3 regions of the Kineococcus sp. NBC_00420 genome follow, and region 1 is predicted to be linked to each of the others. Evidence: riboswitches for the same ligand, from Rfam matches in the RefSeq annotation. Region 1 holds a riboswitch; each other region holds the start of a gene.
What was found. Region 1 has a riboswitch for S-adenosylmethionine ahead of OG218_RS18900 (methionine ABC transporter ATP-binding protein). Riboswitches for the same ligand answer to the same signal wherever they lie in the genome.

Region 1 (6,924 bases):
GGTGGACCTGGGACTTCAGCGCGGTCCCGCACGGTGTGCCGTCCTCGGTCAGCAGGACCACGAGTTCGGTCAGATCGGCGGTCGGTGCGAGGGTCACCCCCGAACGGTAAACGGTCTCAGGACCCGTTGCGAGCAAGGAAGGCCGTGACACCGTCGGCGATTCCCCGGGCTGCGGTGGCCCGGAAGTCCGGGTCCGAGACGAGGGTGGCCTCCTCGGCGTTGCGCATGTTGGCCGACTCCAGCAGCGCCGACGGCGTCCGCGCGAGGTTGAGCCCGGCGAGGTCGGAACGCCGGGTCAGCCCCGGTTCGACGAGGTCGCCGAGGTAGTCGGCCCGGGGCAGGCCGGTGGCCGTCCCGAAGGACGCGAGCAGGTCCCGCGCCGCGACGTCGGAGGCGGCCAGCACGGCCGCGTTGCCGCCGTCGGGGGCGAGCGCGGGCTCGACGACGTGGAACCCGCGGGCGCTCGCCGCGGCCCCGTCGGCGTGGATGGAGACCGTGAGCGCCGCACCGGCGGCGGTGGCGATGGCGGCACGGGCGTCGACGCAGGGCCCGACGCCGGTGTCGTCGTCGCGGGTCAGCACGACGGTGACGCCCCGGGCCCGCAGCAGGTGGGCGGTGCGCAGGGCGACGTCGAAGGCGTAGGCGTGCTCGGGGTAGCCGGCGTCGGTGCTGGTCCCGGTCGTGTTGCAGGGCTTCTCGAAGCCGCCCGCGGGCACCAGCGCGTCGATCGCTGCGGGGTTCGCGGCGTTCCCGCCGTTGTGGCCGGGGTCGAGCACGACGACGGGTGCAGGGGTGCTCGGCGAGGGGGCCGCCACTCGGACCTCCGCGCTCGCGGTGGGTGCGGGTGCGGGCGCAGGCGGCGCGGAACACGCGCTCACCAGCACCGCGACGGTGGTCGCGAGGAGTCCCGGTCGGCACCGCACGGCCCCAGCGTGTCACGGACGGCCTGGGTGGTCTTCAGCCACGGCGGTGCACGAGGTGAGCTTCCACTCCCGCGAGTGGTCGCAGCGACGGCATCACCGCCTTCCTGGTGGCGCAGCTCTGAGGCGCCCGGCTCCGGGGCGCAGCGTCAGGCGGGGACCGGGGTGGTCGCCGCGACGACGGCCTCGTCGAGTTCCGCGCCGAGGTCCAGGTCCTCACCCGCGACGAGGCGGGCCTCGAGTTCGCGCACCTTCGGGATGACGAGCTCGCCGAACGCCTCGACCTCCTCCTTGACGTGCAGGAAGCCGAGCAGCAGCAGGTCCACCCCGACGAGGCGGTAGGCCAGGATGCGGCGGGCGACCTCGTCGGGCGTCCCGACCAGACCGGTGCGGAAACCGTCGTTGTACTGGACGAGGTCGCGGAACTCGCTGTCGGCCCACATGCCCTTGCCGTCCCTGGTGGAGTTCCCGGCCTCCTGGACGGCGGCGCCGAAACCTTCGACCTTGGTGCGGTCGGCCTTGGCGATGATCTCCTCGAGGACGGCCTCGGCCTCGTCGCGGGTGTCGCGGACGACGGCGAAACCGTTGAGCCCGAACCGCACCGAGCGGCCGTTGCCGGCGGCGAGGGCGCTGACCTCGCGCACCCCGGCGGCGGCGGCGGCGATCGACTTGCCGTTCATGAAGTACCAGTCGCTGACCCGGCCGGCCATCGCCTGCGCGGCAGTCGAGTTGCCTCCCTGGAACAGTTCCGGCTGCACCTTGGGCTGCGGGCGGAAGGTGATGTCCTCGGCGTTGAAGAACTCACCCTGCTGGCTGTAACCGTCCTCGGTCCACACCCCGCGCAGCAGGGCGATGAACTCCTCGGACTGGCGGTAGCGGTCGTCGTGCTCGTGCCAGGTGACCCCGAGCTGGGTCGCCTCGTTCTTGAACCAGCCGGAGACGACGTTCAGCGCGAGGCGGTTGTCGGTGAGTTCCTGGGTGGTCGCTGCGAACTTCGCGAGGACCCCGGGGTGCCAGAAGAAGGGGTGCACCGCGGCGATGACCTTGAGCTTCTGCGTCGCCAGCAGCAGGGCGAGGGAGAACGACGTCGACTCGTGCTGCGCGTCCGCCCCGTAGGAGGCGAGGTAGCGGACCTGGGTCAGGGCGTACTCGAAACCGACGCGTTCGGCGGCCTGGGCGACGGCGACGTTGTAGGCCGGGTCGTGGCTGGTGCGCTGCTCGATCGTGGAGACGACCAGGCCGCCCGACACGTTCGGGACCCAGTAGGCGAACTTCAGCGGCTCGTTGACGGACATGGTGGTGCTCCTCCATCGGTCCTGGCGGTAGCACCCGGGTTCGGGTTGCTGCGGCGTCGTCGAGCCAGATCTCTCGGCCGCTCTGGATGGTCCTGCGAACTGTAACGCCTCGTCGGCGGCCCCGCAGCGACTCGGGCCGGCCCGGCACCGGAGGGGTCCGGCGCAAGCCGTTGCGCACGAACGATTTCGAAGCCGGGTGCGGATATCCGGTACCTTCCCGAACCGCTTGACGGACCCCGGTTCGGCTGTCACTGTCGAATCAGGTCATGAGTACCAGCGCGAAGCCCCGGCTCGCTGGTCGGCAACCCTCCTTCCGTCGTGGGGTGCTCCGGGTGATGACCCGACCCGCGGGTGTCGCGGGTAAGGACGTTGAAGGAGACGCACGTGTCCCACCAGACCTGTCGACGCTGAGCGTCCGCACTCCCCGCTGAACACCCCGGGCCACCCCGTCCGGCGGTCCCCCCTGCGCCGGTCCGCCCGACGCTCCCCCGCCGCGCCCTCGCGCGCCCCACGCCGCCCTGGAGACGACGTGATCGAGCCATGATCGAGCTGAGACAGCTCACCAAGACCTACGGGAGCACCACCGTCCTCGACCGCCTCGACCTGCTCGTCCCCGCCGGCAGCATCACCGCCGTCGTCGGGCCGAGCGGGGCCGGCAAGAGCACCCTCGCCCAGTGCGTGACGCTGCTGACCCGGCCCACGTCGGGTTCCGTGCTCGTCGGCGGCCAGGACCTGACCCACCTCGGGGAGGGACGGCTGCGCGAAGCCCGTCGCCGCATCGGCACGATCTTCCAGTCCGACGGGCTGCAGACCCGGCGCACCGCCGCCCAGAACGTGGAACTCCCGTTGCGCTACCTCGGGGTCGTCCCCCGCGAGCGGCGTGCCCGGGTCGCCGAGCTGCTGGAGCGGGTGGGTCTGGCCGACCTGGCCGGCCGCTACCCGCACGAGCTCTCCGGCGGTCAGCGCCAGCGCGTCGGGATCGCCCGCGCCCTGGCCCTGCGCCCGAGCGTGCTGCTCTCCGACGAGGCGACCTCCGGGCTGGACCCGCGCTCGACGGCCTCGATCGTGGCGCTGCTGCGCGAACTGCGCGACGACCTCGGGCTGTCCATCCTGTTCATCACCCACGAGATGGACACGGTCGTCGAGGTCGCGGACTCCGTGGCCCGACTCGAGCACGGCCGCATCGTCGAGTCGGCGCCCCTGCTGGACGTCCTGCGCGACCCGGGGTCGCCCGTCGGGGCCGCGCTGCTGCCCCGACGGGCGGTCGCCACCGATCCCCGGCTCGTCACCTGGACGGTGCACTACCGCGGCGACGACGTGCCGGCGGACTGGCTGACCAGCACGGCCCGCGAACTCGGTCACGACCTCGCCCTGCTCGGCGCCTCCGTGAGTGCCGTCACCGGGCGGACCGTCGGGCACGCCACCCTCGGGGTGCCGGACTCGGTGGACCCCGCGCGGCTGATCGCCGCCCTCGAGCGACGGGGACTGCACACCCGCGCCACCGAGGCGCCCTCGACCCTGGAGCTGGTCCCGTGAGCCCCGCCGCCCTCCCGCTGGCCTCGAACCTGGACACGCCCCTGCCGCAGATCCCGGCGCTCGTCCTGCCCGCCCTCGGCGACACCCTGCTGATGGTCGGCATCGTCATGGCCCTGGTCGTGCTGCTCGGGGTCCCGCTGGGGGTCCTGCTGCACAACCTCGCCCCGGACGGGTTGCTGGAGAACCGCCCGGCCCACCGCGTCCTCGGCTGGGTGGTCAGCACCGGGCGGTCCCTGCCGTTCCTGGTGCTGATGGCGGCGCTCGTGCCGTTCACCCGGTTCGTCACGGGTACGAACATCGGCATCCGGGCGGCCGTCGTGCCGATGGTCCTGGCCGGCACCGCGTTCTTCGCCCGCATCGTGGAGAACTCGCTGCGCTCGGTGCCCCCGTCGGTGGTCGCCGTCGCGAAGGCCTCGGGAGCCTCTCCGCTGCAGGTCATCACGAGTGTGCAACTGTCCGAGGCGCTGCCCTCGATCATCGGCGGCCTCACCATCAACACCATCGCGATGATCGAGTACTCGGCCATCGCCGGGACGATCGGCGCCCCCGGGGTCGGCTACCTCGCCATCACCTACGGGTACCAGCGCTTCGACCACGCCGTGATGATCGCGACCATCGTCGTCCTCGTCGCCCTGGTCGCCTCCGTGCAACTCCTCGGCGACGCCCTGGCCCGCCTCGCGGACCCGCGCGCCCGTCGCCGCAGCGCCGCCCCCACGAACTCCCCCACCGCAGACCTGGAGAACTCCCTTGTCCACTGAGACCCGCCCCGACGCCAAGCCCGCCGACGACCACGGTTTCGAGGTCCGCCGCCGACGACTGTGGCCGTTCGTGGCCGGCGGTGCCGTCGTCCTGCTCGGGATCGCCGCCGCGGTCGTCGTGCCCCGTCTCGGCGGCGAGGACAGCGCCAACACCCAGGCGGGCGCCACCCTCTACGTCGCGACCGCCGAGGGCAACGCCCGCGAGGAGGCCCTCATCGACTACATCGCGAAGGACGTCGCCCCCGCGCACGGCATCCACGTCGAGTTCAAGGCCCTGGCCGACAGCAACACCATCAACCGCGCGGTGAACGACGGCGAGGTCGCGGGCACGATCTACCAGCACAAGCTGTGGCTGGGTCAGGTCCTGCAGGCCAACCCGGGGTTCCAGGAGACCGCGGCGACGCCGGTCTTCCGGTGGGGTTTCGGCCTGTGGTCCTCGAAGTGGAAGACGCCGGCGGAGATCCCGCAGGGCGGCACGATCTCGCTGTACTCCGACCCGGCGAACGAGTCGCAGGGGTTGTTCGTCCTGGAGAAGGCGGGGCTCATCACCCTCGAACCGGGGACGGACATCGGGACGGCGACCGTCGACGACATCGCCGAGAACCCCAAGGGCCTGCAGTTCACGCTGCTGGACTTCGGCGCGCAGTCCCGCGCCCTGCCCGACCTCGACGCCGCCGTCGGCTACACCGAGTACTACCTCGCGGCCAAGATCCCGATCGAGCAGCAGATCTTCGCGCCCGCCGCCCCGGACGAGTTCGCGGGCCAGCTCACGGTGGGCACGAAGTGGATCGACACCGAGAACGTCAAGGCGCTCATCGCGACGTTCCAGGACCCGAAGGTCCAGGAGTACCTCTCGAACGACGCCGACGTGAAGGGTGTCCTGCTGCCCCTCGACGCCACCTGAGCCAGGCGCCCACAGCAGTGATGCACCCTTGCGTCGACACGCCGGCGGCCACCGCCTGGACGTCGGCGTGTCGACGCGAGGCTGCAGAACTACTGCGGGGTCGGCACCAGCCCGGCCAGCACGAGGCAGGCCACCGCCAGCACCAGCAGGATGGCGACGTCCACCGGGCGGGAGCGGACCGCGAGCGATCCGGCCACCCGCACCGGCAGGACGAGGCGCAGCACGGCGGCGACCGCGAGGTCGGCGCCGAGCAGCACCCCGCCCGACGTCGGCCCCGCGAGCAGGGTCAGCCCCAGGGCCAGCACGACCCCGCCGACGAGGGTCAGCAGGACCGCGTTGCCCGGGGTGGGAACCCGCTCGGGAGCCTGGGTCATGGATCGACGCTACCGGGGTCGCTCAGTGCGCGAAGTGGCGCGCGCCGGTGAAGTACATGGTGATCCCGGCCTTCGTGGCGGCCTCGACGACCTCGGCGTCCCGGATCGACCCGCCGGGCTGCACGATGGCGCGCACCCCGGCGTCGATGAGGATCTGCGCCCCGTCAGCGAAGGGGAAGAACGCGTCGGAGGCGGCGACGGAACCGGTGGCCCGCTCCACGCCGGCGCGTTCCACGGCCAGCTTGCAGGAGTCGACGCGGTTGACCTGACCCATGCCGACACCGACGGAGGCGCCGTCCTTGGCCAGCAGGATCGCGTTCGAGCGCACCGAACGCACTGCGCGCCAGGCGAACTCGAGGTCGGCCAGGACCTCGGGCGAGGCGGCCTCGCCGGCGGCGAGGGTCCAGTTCGCGGGGGCGTCGCCCTCGGCGTCGATGAGGTCGAGGCTCTGCACGAGCACCCCGCCGGACACCATGCGCCACTCCTGCGGGCGGCGGCCGTAGCCCTCCGGCAGCTGCAGCAGCCGGACGTTCTTCTTGGCCTGCAGCACCTCCAGCGCCTCGGGCTCGAAGCCCGGGGCGATGACGACCTCGGTGAACACCGGCGCGACCTGGGCGGCCATGGCCGCGGTCACGACGCGGTTGGCGGCGATGACCCCGCCGTAGGCGGAGACCGGGTCGCAGGCGTGCGCCTTGGCGTGGGCGTCGGCGACGTCGGAACCGGTCGCGATGCCGCACGGGTTGGCGTGCTTGATCACCGCGACGGCGGGGCCGGCGAGGTCGAACGCGGCGCGCAGGGCGGCGTCGGCGTCGACGTAGTTGTTGTAGGACATGGCCTTGCCGTGCAGCTGGACGGCCTGCGCGATGCCCGGTCCGGCGGTCGGGTCGGCGTAGACGGCGGCCTGCTGGTGCGGGTTCTCGCCGTAGCGCAGGACGGCGCTGCGTTCCAGCGCCATCCCCGTCACCGCGGGCCAGCCCTCGTCGTCGGCGGCCAGCGTCTGCTGCGCGAACCAGCCGGCCACGGCCGTGTCGTAGGCGGCGGTGTGCGCGAACGCGGCCGCGGCCAGGCGCTTGCGGTCGCTCAGGTCGAACCCCCCGTCGGCGACGGCCTTCAGCACGTCGGCGTAGCGGGCGGGGT
Region 2 (6,924 bases), 2.1 Mb from region 1:
TGGGCGAGGGCGACGGCGCCGAGCACGTTCGGGGAACCCGCCTCGTGGCGGTCGGGCCCGGTGGCCCACCGCACCGCGTCGTGGCGCACGTCGAGGGTGGCGCCCCCACCCGCGAGGTAGGGATCAGCGGCGTCGAGCCAGTCGCGACGACCGACGAGCGCGCCCGCTCCGTAGGGGGCGTAGAGCTTGTGCCCGGACAGCGCGATCCAGTCGATCCCGTCGCGACCGAGGTCCACCCGGCGGTGGGGGAGCAGCTGCGCCCCGTCGACGGCGATGCGGGCGCCGGCCGCGTGCGCGGCCCGGGCCAGCCGACGCAGCGGCAGCACCTCACCGGTCACGTTGGAGGCACCGGCGACGGCCAGCAGCGCGTACCCGCCGCGGGCGAGCTCGGCCTCCAGCAGCGTCGCGGTCTCCTCCGCGTCCGACCCGCCGCGCAGGACCGTGGTCAGGGCTGAGCGCTGCCACGACAACAGGTTCGCGTGGTGCTCGACGTCGGCCACCAGGACCCTGGAGCCCTGCGGGACCGCCCGGGCGAGCAGGTCGAGCGCGTCGGTCGTGCTCCGGGTGAAGACGACGACGTCGTCGGGGCGTGCCCCCAGGAAGGTCCCGACCTCGGCCCGGGCCTGCTCGAACAGGGCGGTGGAGACGCGCGAGAGGTACCCGGCGCCGCGGTGGACGCTGGCGTAGTGGGGGAGGACCTGGGCGACGCGGGTGGCGACCGAGGTGAGGGCGGGTGCGCTGGCGGCGTTGTCCAGGTTCGCGTAGGTGGTCGACCCGCCCTGGGCGAGCGGGACGCGGGTGTCCCGGCCGACCACGGGCAGCAGCGGCGCGACGGGCGCCGGGCAGCGGAGGGGGGAGAGGGTGCTGAGCGTCACGAGGAGTCTCCTGGAGGAACTGGACCCTGCCGGGAGGACCGGGATCGCCCCGGCGAGGTCCGCGCTTGCCGGCGCCACTGCGGCGTCGACCAGGTCGTCACCCGGGGCACCCCGCCGCGGAGGGAGGGTTGCCGGCCAGCGAGCCGGGGCTTGTCGCTGGCGCTCATGACCTGCGCTGAGGTTGTCACGTCGGACCCCGCTGAGCAAGATCGGCGTGTCGCGAACCCGTCGGAACTCCCTCCAGAACCCCACGTGTCGGGTAGTTCCTCCGTTCGGGGGAACCCCGGAACAGCACTTGTGGATCGCGTCGACCCCGGTCTACATTCGGTGAACACCATCCAGAGCGGCCGAGAGTCCTGGCTCGACGACGCCGCAGCAACCCCCCGAGCCCGGGCGAGGGTGCTAAAGCCAGGCCGATGGAGTTCGTGATGCGCCCCACCGATGTTCCTGACGCGTACCCGGTTCCGGACCGGGGCCGGCCGCGATGACGCTGGCTCCCCTCGTCGCCGCCGCGACCGGGAGGCCCACCGTCAGTTTCGAACTCTTCCCGCCCCGTTCCGAGATCGGGCGGGAGTCGTTGTGGCGCAGGCTCTCCGATCTCCTCGACACGCACCCCGACTTCGTCTCGGTCACCTTCGGGGCGGCCGGCGCGACGAGGGGACCGAGTCGGGAACTGCTGGCCCACGTCCTGGGTTCGACGGCCGTGCCGGCGATGGCCCACCTGACGTGCGTGGGGTCCTCGCGACGTGAGGTGGTGGAACTCGCCGGCGAGTTCCTCGACGCCGGTGTCCGCAACGTCCTCGCGCTGCGGGGCGACCCGCCGGTCGGGAGCGCGGACTGGACCCCGCACCCCGACGGTCTGGCGACCGCGCGGGACCTGGTCGAACTGCTCCAGGTCGCCGACCGGCGGCGCTCCGCGCTGCGGGGCGGCCGCGTCCCCGTCGACGAGGGTCCCCTGACCCTCGCCGTGGCGGCCTTCCCCCGCGGTCGCGACGCGGAACTGGCGGCCCTGCGCGCCAAGCAGGACGCCGGTGCGCACTTCGCGATCTGCCAGGTGACGTTCTCGGCGGAGGAGTACGCGACCTTCGTGCGCCGGGCGCGCGCCGCCGGGGTGAGCATCCCGCTGCTGCCCGGCATCGCCGTGACGGACGACGCCCGCCGGTTGCAGCGCATCGGCGAGCTGGCCGGTGTCCCGGCCCCGGAACAGCTGCTCGCGGCGCTCGACACCGACGACACCGCCCAGCGCCGCCGGGCGTCGACGGCGTTCTCGTCGGGACTCGCGGCGGGACTGCTCGACGCCGGCGCCCCCGGACTGCACCTCTACACGTTCAACGCGGCGGAACCCGCGCTCGACCTGCTCGACCACCTGAACCTGCCCCGATCCATCCAGAGCCGCATCGCTGCGGTAGGAGGTCCCACCCCGTGAGCACCGAGAACTTCCCCACCTGGACCGCCACCGTCCTCGGCTACCCCCGCATCGGCGCCGACCGCGAGGCCAAGAAGGCCCTCGAGGCCCTGTGGGCCGGTCGCGCCGACCGCGACACCACCGAGGCCGCCCTGGCCAGGGTCCGTGCCGCCACGGTCCGCCGGCTGAACTCCCTCGGCCTGCCGGCGCACGACGCGTCGATCCCGTGCGCGTTCTCGGCCTACGACCAGGTGCTCGACGCCGCCGTCGCCCTCGGCGCCGTCCCGCCGCGCTTCGCCGACGTCGTGGGCGAGGACGGCCGCGTCGACCTCGTGGGGTACTCCACGATCGCCCGCGGTCGCGGTGCGGACGCCCCGCTGGAGATGACGAAGTGGTTCGACACCAACTACCACTACCTCGTCCCCGAGATCTCCCCGTCGACGGCCTTCCGGTTCGCCGACGACCGTGGGGTGCGGGAGTTCGCCGAGGCGCTCTCCGACGGGTTCCTGACCCGTCCCGTCGTGGTCGGGCCCGTGACGTTCCTGCTGCTGGCCAAGGCGACCGACGACGCCCCGGCGGGTTTCGCCCCGATCTCCCGGCTCGACGACCTGCTCGGCGCCTACGAGGAACTCCTCGCCGCCTACGCGGCAGCGGGGGCGGAGTGGGTGCAGCTGGACGAACCGGCGCTCGTCAGCGACTCCGCGACGAACGGCGTCGAAGGTCTCGCCGACCTCGTCCGCCGCGCCTACGACCGCCTCGCGGCGCTCGAGGGCCGTCCGCGTCTGCTGGTCGCGACGCCCTACGGCGACCCGGGTGATCTCCTGGAACCCCTGGTCGCCACGGCGGTCGAGGGTCTCGCCCTCGACCTCGTCCGCGGCGCGACGCCGGCGCGTCCGGAACTGCTGCACGGCAAGACGGTCGTCGGCGGCGTCGTCGACGGGCACAACGTCTGGCGCGCCGATCTCGTCGAGGCGCTGGCCCGGCTGCGGACCCTCGAGGGTTCCGCCGCCCACGTCGTCGCCGGGACGTCGACCTCCCTGCTGCACGTCCCGCACGACGTGACCCGCGAGACCACCCTCGACGAGCGCCTGCGCGGCTGGCTCGCCTTCGCCGACCAGAAGGTCGCCGAGGTCGTCGTCCTGGGCAAGGCGCTGGGGGACGCGGCGTCCGTCCAGACGGAGCTCACCGCGTCGGCGCAGGCCCGGGCCGACCGCGTCGGTGCCCCCGGCGTCGTCCGTCCCGAGGTGCGCGACCGGCTCGCAGCGCTCACCCCGGAGGCCTTCGGCCGCAGCGACTACGCCGTGCGCCGCCTCGCGCAGGAGCAGGCGCTGGGTCTGCCGGCGCTGCCGACGACGACGATCGGCTCGTTCCCGCAGACGAGCGAGATCCGCAGGGCGCGGGCCGCGTGGACGCGGGGGGAGCTCACGGAGGCCGCCTACGAGGAGTTCCTCAAGGCGGAGATCGACCGCGTCGTGGACCTGCAGGAGGAACTCGGGCTCGACGTCGTCGTGCACGGGGAACCCGAGCGCAACGACATGGTCCAGTACTTCGCCGAGCAGCTCGACGGTTTCGCCGTCACCGCCCACGGCTGGGTCCAGTCCTACGGGTCGCGCTGCGTGCGCCCGCCCATCCTCTGGGGTGACGTCGTCCGTCCGGCGCCGATCACCGTGCCCTGGAGCCGGTACACGAAGACGCGCACGACGAAGCCCGTCAAGGGCATGCTGACCGGCCCGGTGACGATCCTCGCCTGGTCCTTCGTCCGCGACGACCAGCCGCTGGGCGACACCGCCCGCCAGGTCGCCCTGGCGCTGCGCGACGAGGTCAGCGACCTCGAGGCCGCCGGCATCGGGATCGTCCAGGTCGACGAACCCGCGCTGCGGGAGCTGCTGCCCCTGCGCACCCAGGACCAGCCCGCCTACCTGGACTGGTCGGTGAACTCGTTCCACCTGGCGACGGCCGGTGCCGCCGACGCGACGCAGATCCACACCCACCTCTGCTACTCGGAGTTCGGCGAGGTCATCGACGCGATCGACGGCCTCGACGCGGACGTCACGAGCATCGAGGCGGTACGCTCGCGCATGGAGGTCCTCGGCGACATCGCGCGGGCCGGTTTCGCGCGGGGCATCGGGCCGGGGGTCTACGACATCCACTCGCCGCGCGTTCCCTCGACCGAGGAGGTCGCCGGGTTGCTGCGCGCCGCCGTCGCCGCGGTCCCGGCGCGTCAGGTCTGGGTGAACCCGGACTGCGGCCTCAAGACCCGTGGCTACGCCGAGACCACCGAGTCGCTGCGCAACCTCGTCGAGGCCGCCCGCACCGTCCGCGCGGAACTCCCCGCGCACGCCGTCGCGACGAGCTGACGTGCCCGTTCGTACGGCAGGTGTTCCCGCCGACCTGCCGAGCCGGGTCGTGGTTCTGGCGGGGGGCCTTCTGCTTCCAGTAGAACACCGTCCAGAGCGGCTGAGCGACCTGGCTCGACGACGCCGCAGCCCCCTCCCCGGCCACGGGCGCGGGTGCCTCGGCCAGGCTCCATCGTGTTGTTCTTGTCACCTGCACCGCCGTCCTGCCCACCTCCCGGATGGTGAACCTGAACCGCCACGACGGCATCGGAGTGTCCACCCGCTCACGGGGGAGGGTGGTCAGGCGAGCACCACCGCCACGGCGGGAACGTTCGCGTTCTCACCGCTCCTGACGTTGGCCGATCCGGGTTTCACGCGTCCGGCCCGGACGGGAGCAGGACACCACCTGCGCCCGGAACCACCTCGACCTCTTGTCCGCGCTGCGGGAGTTCATCGACGCCGGCCACGAGGTTCTCGCTGACCCGGGTCGTGGGTGACTGACGTCACCGTCTCACCTGCCCGCACGGGATCTCCGAGCACGACCGCACAACGCGATGACCGGGCCGCTGCGGAGGAGGGCTCGGTGTGGTTGCGGAGCCTCAACAGGTGGTTTCGCCAACAGGTCCAGGTCGGATACCTGCCTCGGCTCAGGGCACATCAGCTCGGTTCGTCGATCCGTGCAGCAGATCCGCTCATGTCGACCACCCGAGCCGAAGATCGCGTGAACGATCGAGGCTAGCTGCAGTTTCAGTTCCTGGCGTTGATGGGAAGACGCATCGTGAAGACGGCACCGTGGGGGGATGCCGCCGAAACCGTGAGTTGTCCACCATGCAGTTCGACGAGCCGTCGTGAGATCGTCAGTCCGAGTCCGTGCCCGCCGGTGGTCCGACTTCGTACCGGATCGGCTCGCCACAACCTGTCGAACATCCGCGCGGCCATTTCCGGCGGTAGACCGGCGCCGTCGTCCGCGACGTCCACGCGTACGCGATCACGTTCCGGCGTGAGTCGGACGATGACGGCCGAAGCCTCTGCGTGGACGTCGGCGTTGGTAAGGAGGTTGTCGACGACCTGGCGGAGCTGCCCACGGTCGCCGGTGACCCAGAACGAGCCTGGTCCCTCGTAGACGAATCGCGGGTGGTCGGTTCGCCGTGCTGCGACGACGGTGCGAAGCATCGAGGCGAGGTCGAACAGCTCCGGGTTCATCGAGAGTTCGCGCGCGTCGGTGAGGGCCACGGTCTGCAGGTCGGTGACGAGTCGTTGAAGGTGCTCCGCCTCACTGTCGACGATGTCGAGCACTTCGGACTCGTGTCGAGCGACACCATCACGCCACGCCTCGATCCAACCGCGGATGTTCGTCAGAGGCGTTCGGAGGTCGTGGGCGATGTCGGCGGTGAACTGGTCGCGCTGGCGCTGCACGTGCTGCAACTGATCGGCGAGCTGGTTGATGGCTGAACCGAGCTGCGCAATCTCATCGTGCCCGTCCTCCACGGCCCTCGTCGCCTGATGCCCTCGCCGCAGACGGTCGGTGACTGCCTGGAGCGTCCGGATCCGCCGGACAGCGCGCCAGCTGAACACCAGGACGAGCATGCTGCTGAGGACGATGAGCCCAAGGACGACCGCGGCGATCCGTGCGAGTGAATCGGTCGTCAGCGATGCGAGAGATGGGCGGTCACCCTGCAGGTCGGTCGTGATGAGGTAGGCGCGCGGTGGTACGAGGTTCTCGTTCAGCGCGAGCCAGGCGTCGGTCACACAGGTTCGCGTCAGCTGAGCCGCCTGCACCGCTACCGGGTGATCGTCGCCGACCAGACGCAGGGAGATTCCAGCGGCGGCACCGGCCGAGGTCGTATCGAGTTCGATCGAACTGAGCGTCTCGAGCGACTTCGCCTGCAGGCAGGTGTTGGTCATCCGGGTCAGCGTGTCGAGGGCCAGTTGCTCGGACGGGAAGGGGGCCCCGTCGTTCCTCCCCTGGCACTCACCGGGCACGTTCGGCAGGACGACGCGGCCGTTCGGCCACGTCCGCAGATCCTGGGGTCTGCCCGCCGAGCATGCGAGGGCAGCCTCGGCCCGTGCTCTGGACTGTGCCCGTTCGGCGGGTGTGAGCGCGAAGGCGCCAGAGACTGTCGTACTGATCGGGCTCAAAGTGTCGGCGTAGGTCTGAGTGAGCGGATCGACCGGCACGCCGGGACTCTGTGGGGGCGGTAGGTCGCGATCGGTGTCGGCGAGCACCCGTCCGTTCTCGTCCATGAGCGCGATGCGCCGGTGATCTTCCTCAGAGAGCCGAATGAGCAGCGGTGTGACACCGTCCCAC
Region 3 (6,924 bases), 2.8 Mb from region 1:
GCGTCCAGATCCTCGGGCTCGCCGACGGCATGGTCCCCGCACGGACGTCGCTCGCCGGGTTCGTCCCCGCCGGTGGGGTCGTGGTGACCCTGCGCCAGGGCCACGACGTCGAGCCCTGGGAACCCGGCCTCGTCACCGACCCGGCCGACGGCGACCGGGTCACCCTCCTGGTCCGCGGCCTGCCGACGTTCGTCGCTCTGCCCGACGCCCGGACGACGCTCCTGGGGTGCCGGGCGGCCTTCCACGGAACGCCGGTGACCGTGACGGTGGAGAGCACGGCCTGGCCGGAGGTCCTCCTCCTGCAACTGCTGCACGCCACCGACCTACAGTGACCGGGTGAGCGGGAAGACGTTGCCGACGAAGGACTGCGTCGTCTGCGGTCGCACCATCACCTGGCGCAAGAAGTGGGAACGGGACTGGGACGAGGTCCGCTACTGCTCCGACGGCTGCCGGCGTCGGGCGAAGTCCTCCGCGTCCGCGGTCGACGCCGAGCTCGAGACCACCATGCGTGCGCTCCTCGCCGCCCGTGGACGGTCGAAGACGATCTGCCCCAGCGAGGTCGCCCGCGCCGTCGGCGGTGAGGGCTGGCAGGAGCTGATGGAACCCGCGCGCGCCGCCGCGCGCCGGCTCGTCGTCGCCGGGGAGGCGGAGATCACCCAGGGCGGGAAGGTCGTCGACCCCTCGACGGCGAAGGGGCCCATCAGGGTGCGCAAGACCTGAGCACGGGAACGGCGTAGGTTCGCCGCCATGCACATCGGACTCCACGTCTCCGACTTCACCAACCCCGGCGGCCCGGCCACCCTGCGCGAGGACCTCATCCGCATCGTCGGTGAGGCCGAGGAATCGGGCTACCGCAGCGTCAGCGTCATGGACCACCTCTGGCAGATCCCGCCCATCGGCGACGCCGAACGGGCCATGCTCGAGGCCTACACGACCCTGGGGTTCCTGGCTGCCCGCACCGAACGGGTGGAACTCCTCGCCTGGGTGACCGCCGTGACCTACCGGGAACCGGGCCTCCTCGCGAAACTCGTCGCGACCCTCGACGTCCTCTCCGGTGGCCGCGCGTGGCTCGGAATCGGTGCCGCCTGGTTCGAGGGGGAGGCGACCGGGCTCGGGCTGCCGTTCCCGCCCACCGCGGAACGCTTCGAGCGGCTCGAGGAGACCCTGCGGATCTGCCTGCAGGTGTGGTCGGACTCCGAGGAACCGTTCGAGGGGAAGCACTACACGCTGGGTCGCACGCTCGGCAACCCCCGGCCGGTGAAGCGTCCGCACCCGCCGATCCTCATCGGCGGCGGTGGGGAGAAGAAGACGTTGCGCCTCGTGGCGCAGTACGGGGACGCGTGCAACCTCTTCGGCGGCGACGACGTGGCGCACAAGCTGGACGTCCTGAAACGGCACTGCGACGACCTCGGCCGCGACTACGACACGATCGAGAAGACCGTCATGGCCCCGTTCACCCCGAACGACCTGGACGGGTTCTTCGAGAGCGCACAGAGGTACGCCGCGCTGGGCGTGACCCACCTGCACGGTGGGATGTACGGAACCTACGAACCGGGCATCGTGAAGTCGTTCGGCGACGCCGTCGTCCCGCGTCTCGCGGAACTCTGAGCACGGAGACCGGTTGCTCCCCAACGGGTCCGAGGTGACGTGATGCAGCCGGCGGAGACGGCCGACGCCGTGCGTGCGGCGTCGGCGGTCGCCGGGTCCGAGGGCCTGGAGGTCGGCGACGTCGTCGTCCTCCAGAACTCGAACAAGCTCACGCTGCGGTTGCTGCCCGCCGACGTCCTGGCCCGGGTCGCCCCGGAGTCCGACGGGATCCTGGCCTTCGAGGTCGACCTCGCCCGGCGACTGGCGGCCGTCGGGAGCCCCGCGGTGGCGCTCGACCCCCGGGTGCGACCGCGCGTCCACGCCCGGAACGGGTTCGGCGTCACCCTCTGGGAGTTCCACCCCGTCCGGGAACACCCTCTCTCGGCCGGGGAGTACGCCCGGGCGCTGCGGCGACTGCACGAGGACCTGCGAGGGCTCGCCCTGCCGTACACCGCCGTGCCGCACGTCACCGAACGGGTCGACCGGGCGTCTCGACTGCTCGCCGACCGGGACCGCACACCGGAGGTCCCCGAGGTCGACCGCACGTTCCTGGCGGCCATCCTCACCCGGTTGCGCGACGTCGCCGGCCGCGGCCCCGAGCAGGTGATCCACGGGGAGCCGCACGAGGGGAACGTGCTGGCCACGGAGTCGGGACCACGGTTCGTCGACCTGGAGACGTGCTGTCGCGGACCGGTCGAGTTCGACCTCGCCCACGCGCCCGACGACGTCGCCGACCACTACCCGGGCCTCGACCCCGAGCTGCTCCGGGACTGCCGGGCGCTGGTGCTCGCCATCGTCACGACGTGGCGCTGGGACCGCGACGACGAGCTGCCGAACGGGCGGGAACTCGGCCGGGAGTGGATCGCGCAGCTGCGGGCGCTCACCGGGTGAACCGCCACACCACCAGCGCGGGCTGCCCGAGGTAGGCGGCGTCGCTCGCCTCGGGGACGAGCGCCTCCAGCGACCACGGCCACTCGTTCCAGGTCCCCGGACCGTCCTGGCCGGGTCGACCGGCCGTGGACCCGGACGGTACGGGTTCGACGCAGTCGAGCACCCGCAACCCGGCGGAGAGCGCGGCGCGCAGCTGGGTGCCGACGGGGTGCACGAAACCCTCGATGCGCCGCGCCTCCCCCCGGGGGCCGGGGGAGGACGGGATCGAGCCCCGGCGGATCCGGTCGGGGTGGACGTCGGAGACGACGAGGGTCCCCCCGGGGCGCAGGACGCGGGCGAACTCCGCGAAGACCGGGGAGAGGTCGGGGACGTGGGAGAGGGCCAGGGCGCAGACCACCACGTCGGACGAGGCGTCGCCCACCGGGACCGCATGCAGGTCGCCCGGGAGGAACTCGACTCCTGCGACCCCGGCCAGCGCCAGCATCTCCGGGGAACCGTCCACGCCGGTGACCCGGTGTCCGCGGGTCGCCAGCTCGGCGCACCAGCGGCCCGTCCCGCAGGCCAGGTCGAGGGCGTCTCCCGGAGCGAGGTCGTCGAGCCAGGGTAGGATCACATCGGCGTCGCCGAAGGCGGTGTTGGGGACGTCGTAGCGCCGCGACCACTCGGCGTACCCCTCACCCGGGGGGACCCGGGCCACGTCGAGACCGTCGCGCAACCGGGGGTCGTCGAGCAGCCGGCGCACCTCGGCGAGGCGGCGTTCGACGAACTCCCGGCCGTGCCGGCCGTGGCCCGTGGTGGCCCGCTGCAGGGCGAGCCCCTCGATCCCGAGCAGGACGGCGAGCGGGTGTTCGTGGACGGCGTCGGCCATGGCGGGCCTCTCAGGCGTAGCGACTCGGCGGGACGGGCAGCCCCATGTTCTCGCGCAGGGTCGCCGCGGGCAGTTCCGGCGGCAGCGCACCACGTCGCACGAGCAGCGGCACCACCTGCTCGACGAACTCCTCGAGCCCCGCGGGGACGGAGGAGAACGCGAGGGTGAAACCGTCGGCGGCCCCGTTCTCGAAGCGTTCCACCATCCAGTCCGCGACCTGCTCGGGCGTCCCGGGCAGGAACCGGCGGCGCAGCATCGTCCGGTACAGGTCGCGCACCGTGAACCGCTCCGGGTCCGACTGCCGCTCCATGAGCTTGCGAATCCCCTCGAACACCGTCTGCACCTGGTTCGACCCGCCGCTGAAGTCGAACTCGAACCGATCGTCGAGGGGGTGGCCCGACAGGTCGACCCCGAGGTGGTGGGAGAGCCAGTCGAGGCTGAGGCGGTCCGGGGTCAGCGCCTCGATCTCGTCCACCCGTTCGAGGGCGCGTTCCGGCGTCTCGCCGAGGACGGGGGAGAGGGCGGGGAGGACCTTGAGGTGGGCGGGGTCGCGGCCGTTGTCCGCGGCGCGGCGCTTGTAGTCGTCGGCGAGCTTCCGAGCGCCCTCCAGCGGGGCGCTGCCGGGGACGAAGACGGCCTCGGCGTGCTTCCCGGCCAACCGGCGGCCGTCCTCGGAAGAACCGGCCTGGAACAGCACCGGGTGGCCCTGCGGCGGGCGGGGCAGGTTCAGCGGACCGCGGACGCGGAAGAACTCACCCTCGTGGTCGAGGACGTGCATCCCCGCCGGGTCGGCGTAGCGGCCCGAGGTGACGTCGGGCCGGATCGCGTCGTCGTCCCAGCTGTCCCACAGGCCCTGCACGACCTCGACGTACTCGCCCGCCCGGCGGTAGCGCGCGGCGTGGTCCAGGTTCACGTCGAGACCGAAGTTGCGCGCCTCCTCGTCGCTGGCCGAGGTCACCAGGTTCCACCCGGCCCGCCCCGAGCTCAGGAAGTCCAGCGAACCGACCTGACGGGCGGTGTGGAAGGGCTGGTTCCACGTCGTGGAGACGGTGGCGACCAGCCCGATGCGTTCCGTGCTGCGGGTGAGCGCGCCCAGGAGCCCGAAGGGTTCCGGGCGGACGTTGGCGACGTGCTCGACCCCGGAGGGGAAGCGGTCCCACACGTAGAGCTCGTCGGCGTAGAACAACGCCGTGAACCCGCCGCGCTCCGCGGTGCGGGCGAAGTCCTCGTAGTAGCCGTGGGTGAGGTAGTCGTCCGGGCGCCCGCCCGGGAGCCGCCAGCTCGTGAGGTGCTCGCCCCCGGGGTAGAAGAGCATCGCGGTGAGGATCACGAGCGGGCACGCTACCTGCGCCCCGACCGGGTGAAGCGCTTGACACGGGACCCGCGGTCACCGTTCACTGGAAGAGCCATCCAGAGCGGCCGAGAGACCTGGCTCGTCGACGCCGCAGCAACCGCCTTCGGGTTGGTGCTTCCGCCAGGACCGATGGGAGAAGCTCCGTGCCTGAACACCGCCTGACGCGCCGTCTCGTGATCGACCTCCTGCGCAGCGCCGGGATGACCTGTCGGGCCTGAACGCCCGCCAGGTCCCCCGTTCACGCTCCCCGGAAGGTTCCGTCGATGCCGCACGTCCCGTCCCAGCACGGTTTCGCCACCCAGCAGGTCCACGCCGGTTCCTCACCCGACCCCGCGACCGGTTCCCGCGTCACCCCCGTCCACCTGACCGCCGGTTTCGTCTTCGACGACTTCGAGCAAGCGCGTGCCCGCTTCGCCGGTGAGGACGACGGCTACGTCTACACCCGGATGGCCAACCCCACGACGACGGCGCTGGAGCAGCGCCTCGCCGTCCTCGAGCACGGCAGCGACGCGATCGTCGTCGGCACCGGCCAGGCCGCGATCACGGTGGCCCTGCTCGGCGTCCTCGGCGCCGGCGACCACGTCGTCGCCGCGGGGGACCTCTACGAGGGGTCTCGCGGCCTGCTCGTGGACAACTTCGGCCGGCTCGGGATCACCGTCGACTTCGTCGCCGACAGCACCGACCCCGCGGCGTGGGAGGCGGCGGTGCGCCCCGAGACCCGGGTGTTCTTCGCCGAGTCGATCGCGAACCCGAAGAACGTCGTCCTCGACGTGCCCGCCGTCGCCGCCGTGGCCCACCGGCACGGCATCCCGCTCGTCGTCGACAACACCTTCGCCACGCCCTACCTGCTGCACCCCCTCGACCACGGCGCCGACGTCGTCGTGCACTCCGCGAGCAAGTTCCTCGCCGGGCACGGGGCGGCCCTGGGTGGCGCGATCGTCACGGGCGGTTCGTTCGACTGGAGCGGGTTCGACCACCTGACCGCTCCGGCGAACGTCCTCGCCGGGGTCAGCTGGGTCGAGGCGCACGGGCCGCGACGGGCCTACGTCGAGCACACCCGGGCCGTCGTCGCCTCGCGGTTCGGGCCGACGATCTCCCCGTTCAACGCCTTCCTGGTCCAGCAGGGCCTGGAGACCCTGTCGTTGCGGGTGGCGCGCCAGACGTCGACGGCCCTGGAACTCGCCCGCTGGTTGGCGGCGCGTCCGGAGGTCGTGAGCGTCGACCACGCAGGACTCCCCGGCCACGGGACCTCCGCGGTCGCGCAGCGGTTGCTGCCGCGGGGCAGCGGCGCGGTGTTCTCCTTCACCCTCGAGGGTGGACGGGCTGCGGCGCAACGCTTCGTCGACGCCGTCGAGCTGTTCACCCGGATGACCCACGTCGGCGACGTCCGCTCGCTGGTCATCCACCCGGGGAGCACGACGCACGCCCACCGCACCGAGGCCGAACGCCTCGCCGCCGGGATCTGGCCGGGACTGGTGCGGCTCTCGATCGGGCTGGAGGAACCCGAGGACCTGCTCGCCGACCTGGAGCTCGCCCTCGCCGCCACGGTTCCCGCCGAGCTCCCGGTGGCGGTCTGAGGTGACGCGCCTGCAGCACTTCGGGTACTTCTTCTCCCGGGGTTTCGGCCCGCAGGGCTGGGGCCGGGACTACCAGGCGTGGAACGACGACTGGACGCGTCCCGACCTCTACGCCCACGCGGTCCGCGACCTCGAACGCGCGGGTTTCGACCTCGTGGTCATCGAGGACGCCATCTCGCTCGGCAACCCCGACACCCTCGACCTGCGGGTCCGCGCCGCCTACGGCGGGCCCAAGCACGACCCGCTGCTGCTCGCCCCGTACCTGTTCGCGGCGACCCGGCACCTCGGCGTCGTCCCCACGATCAACGCGGGGATCACCCCGCCCTACCTCGCCGCCCGGCAGGCCGCGACCCTGCAGCACCTGTCCGGCGACCGGTTCGGGATCAACCTGGTGACCGACGTCGGCAGCGCCCGCCACGTCGGGCTCGAACCCGTCGCGCACGACGTCGCCTACGACCGCGCCGAGGAGTGGATCGACGTCGTCCGCCGGTTGTGGCACAGCTGGGACGCGGACGCCCTCGTCGCGGACGCCGAGACCGGGCACTTCGCCGACGGGTCGAAGATCGACGCGTTCCAGCACCGGGGGGAGCACTTCCGCCTCGACGGACCGCTGAACGCGCTGCCCTTCGACGGCGGGGACCCGGTGG

Region 2: it holds a riboswitch for S-adenosylmethionine, as region 1 does, so the genes downstream of both, OG218_RS08280 (methylenetetrahydrofolate reductase) here and OG218_RS18900 (methionine ABC transporter ATP-binding protein) in region 1, are expected to answer to the same signal.
Region 3: it holds a riboswitch for S-adenosylmethionine, as region 1 does, so the genes downstream of both, OG218_RS05210 (O-acetylhomoserine aminocarboxypropyltransferase/cysteine synthase family protein) here and OG218_RS18900 (methionine ABC transporter ATP-binding protein) in region 1, are expected to answer to the same signal.

The regions. Positions count from the first base shown of each region.
Region 1 covers NZ_CP107930.1:3,821,054-3,827,977, reverse strand. Annotated here, with positions in the region: gene idi (isopentenyl-diphosphate Delta-isomerase) at 1-97, opposite strand, end outside; gene OG218_RS18910 (N-acetylmuramoyl-L-alanine amidase) at 117-923, opposite strand; gene sfnG (dimethylsulfone monooxygenase SfnG) at 1,070-2,215, opposite strand; SAM riboswitch class I at 2,225-2,308, opposite strand; SAM riboswitch class IV at 2,478-2,588, shown strand; gene OG218_RS18900 (methionine ABC transporter ATP-binding protein) at 2,756-3,751, shown strand; gene OG218_RS18895 (methionine ABC transporter permease) at 3,748-4,509, shown strand; gene OG218_RS18890 (MetQ/NlpA family ABC transporter substrate-binding protein) at 4,499-5,413, shown strand; gene OG218_RS18885 (DUF3017 domain-containing protein) at 5,503-5,787, opposite strand; gene purH (bifunctional phosphoribosylaminoimidazolecarboxamide formyltransferase/IMP cyclohydrolase) at 5,810-6,924, opposite strand, start outside.
Region 2 covers NZ_CP107930.1:1,700,093-1,707,016, reverse strand. Annotated here, with positions in the region: gene OG218_RS08285 (aminotransferase class V-fold PLP-dependent enzyme) at 1-875, opposite strand, end outside; SAM riboswitch class IV at 932-1,046, opposite strand; SAM riboswitch class I at 1,207-1,298, shown strand; gene OG218_RS08280 (methylenetetrahydrofolate reductase) at 1,360-2,301, shown strand; gene metE (5-methyltetrahydropteroyltriglutamate--homocysteine S-methyltransferase) at 2,298-4,637, shown strand; partial or broken gene OG218_RS08270 (transposase family protein) at 4,914-5,038, shown strand; gene OG218_RS08265 (sensor histidine kinase) at 5,364-6,924, opposite strand, start outside.
Region 3 covers NZ_CP107930.1:1,056,291-1,063,214, reverse strand. Annotated here, with positions in the region: gene OG218_RS05240 (hypothetical protein) at 1-332, shown strand, start outside; gene OG218_RS05235 (DUF2256 and DUF3253 domain-containing protein) at 337-720, shown strand; gene OG218_RS05230 (LLM class F420-dependent oxidoreductase) at 748-1,608, shown strand; gene OG218_RS05225 (phosphotransferase enzyme family protein) at 1,651-2,478, shown strand; gene OG218_RS05220 (class I SAM-dependent methyltransferase) at 2,468-3,346, opposite strand; gene OG218_RS05215 (NtaA/DmoA family FMN-dependent monooxygenase) at 3,357-4,676, opposite strand; SAM riboswitch class I at 4,750-4,836, shown strand; gene OG218_RS05210 (O-acetylhomoserine aminocarboxypropyltransferase/cysteine synthase family protein) at 4,964-6,277, shown strand; gene OG218_RS05205 (LLM class flavin-dependent oxidoreductase) at 6,279-6,924, shown strand, end outside.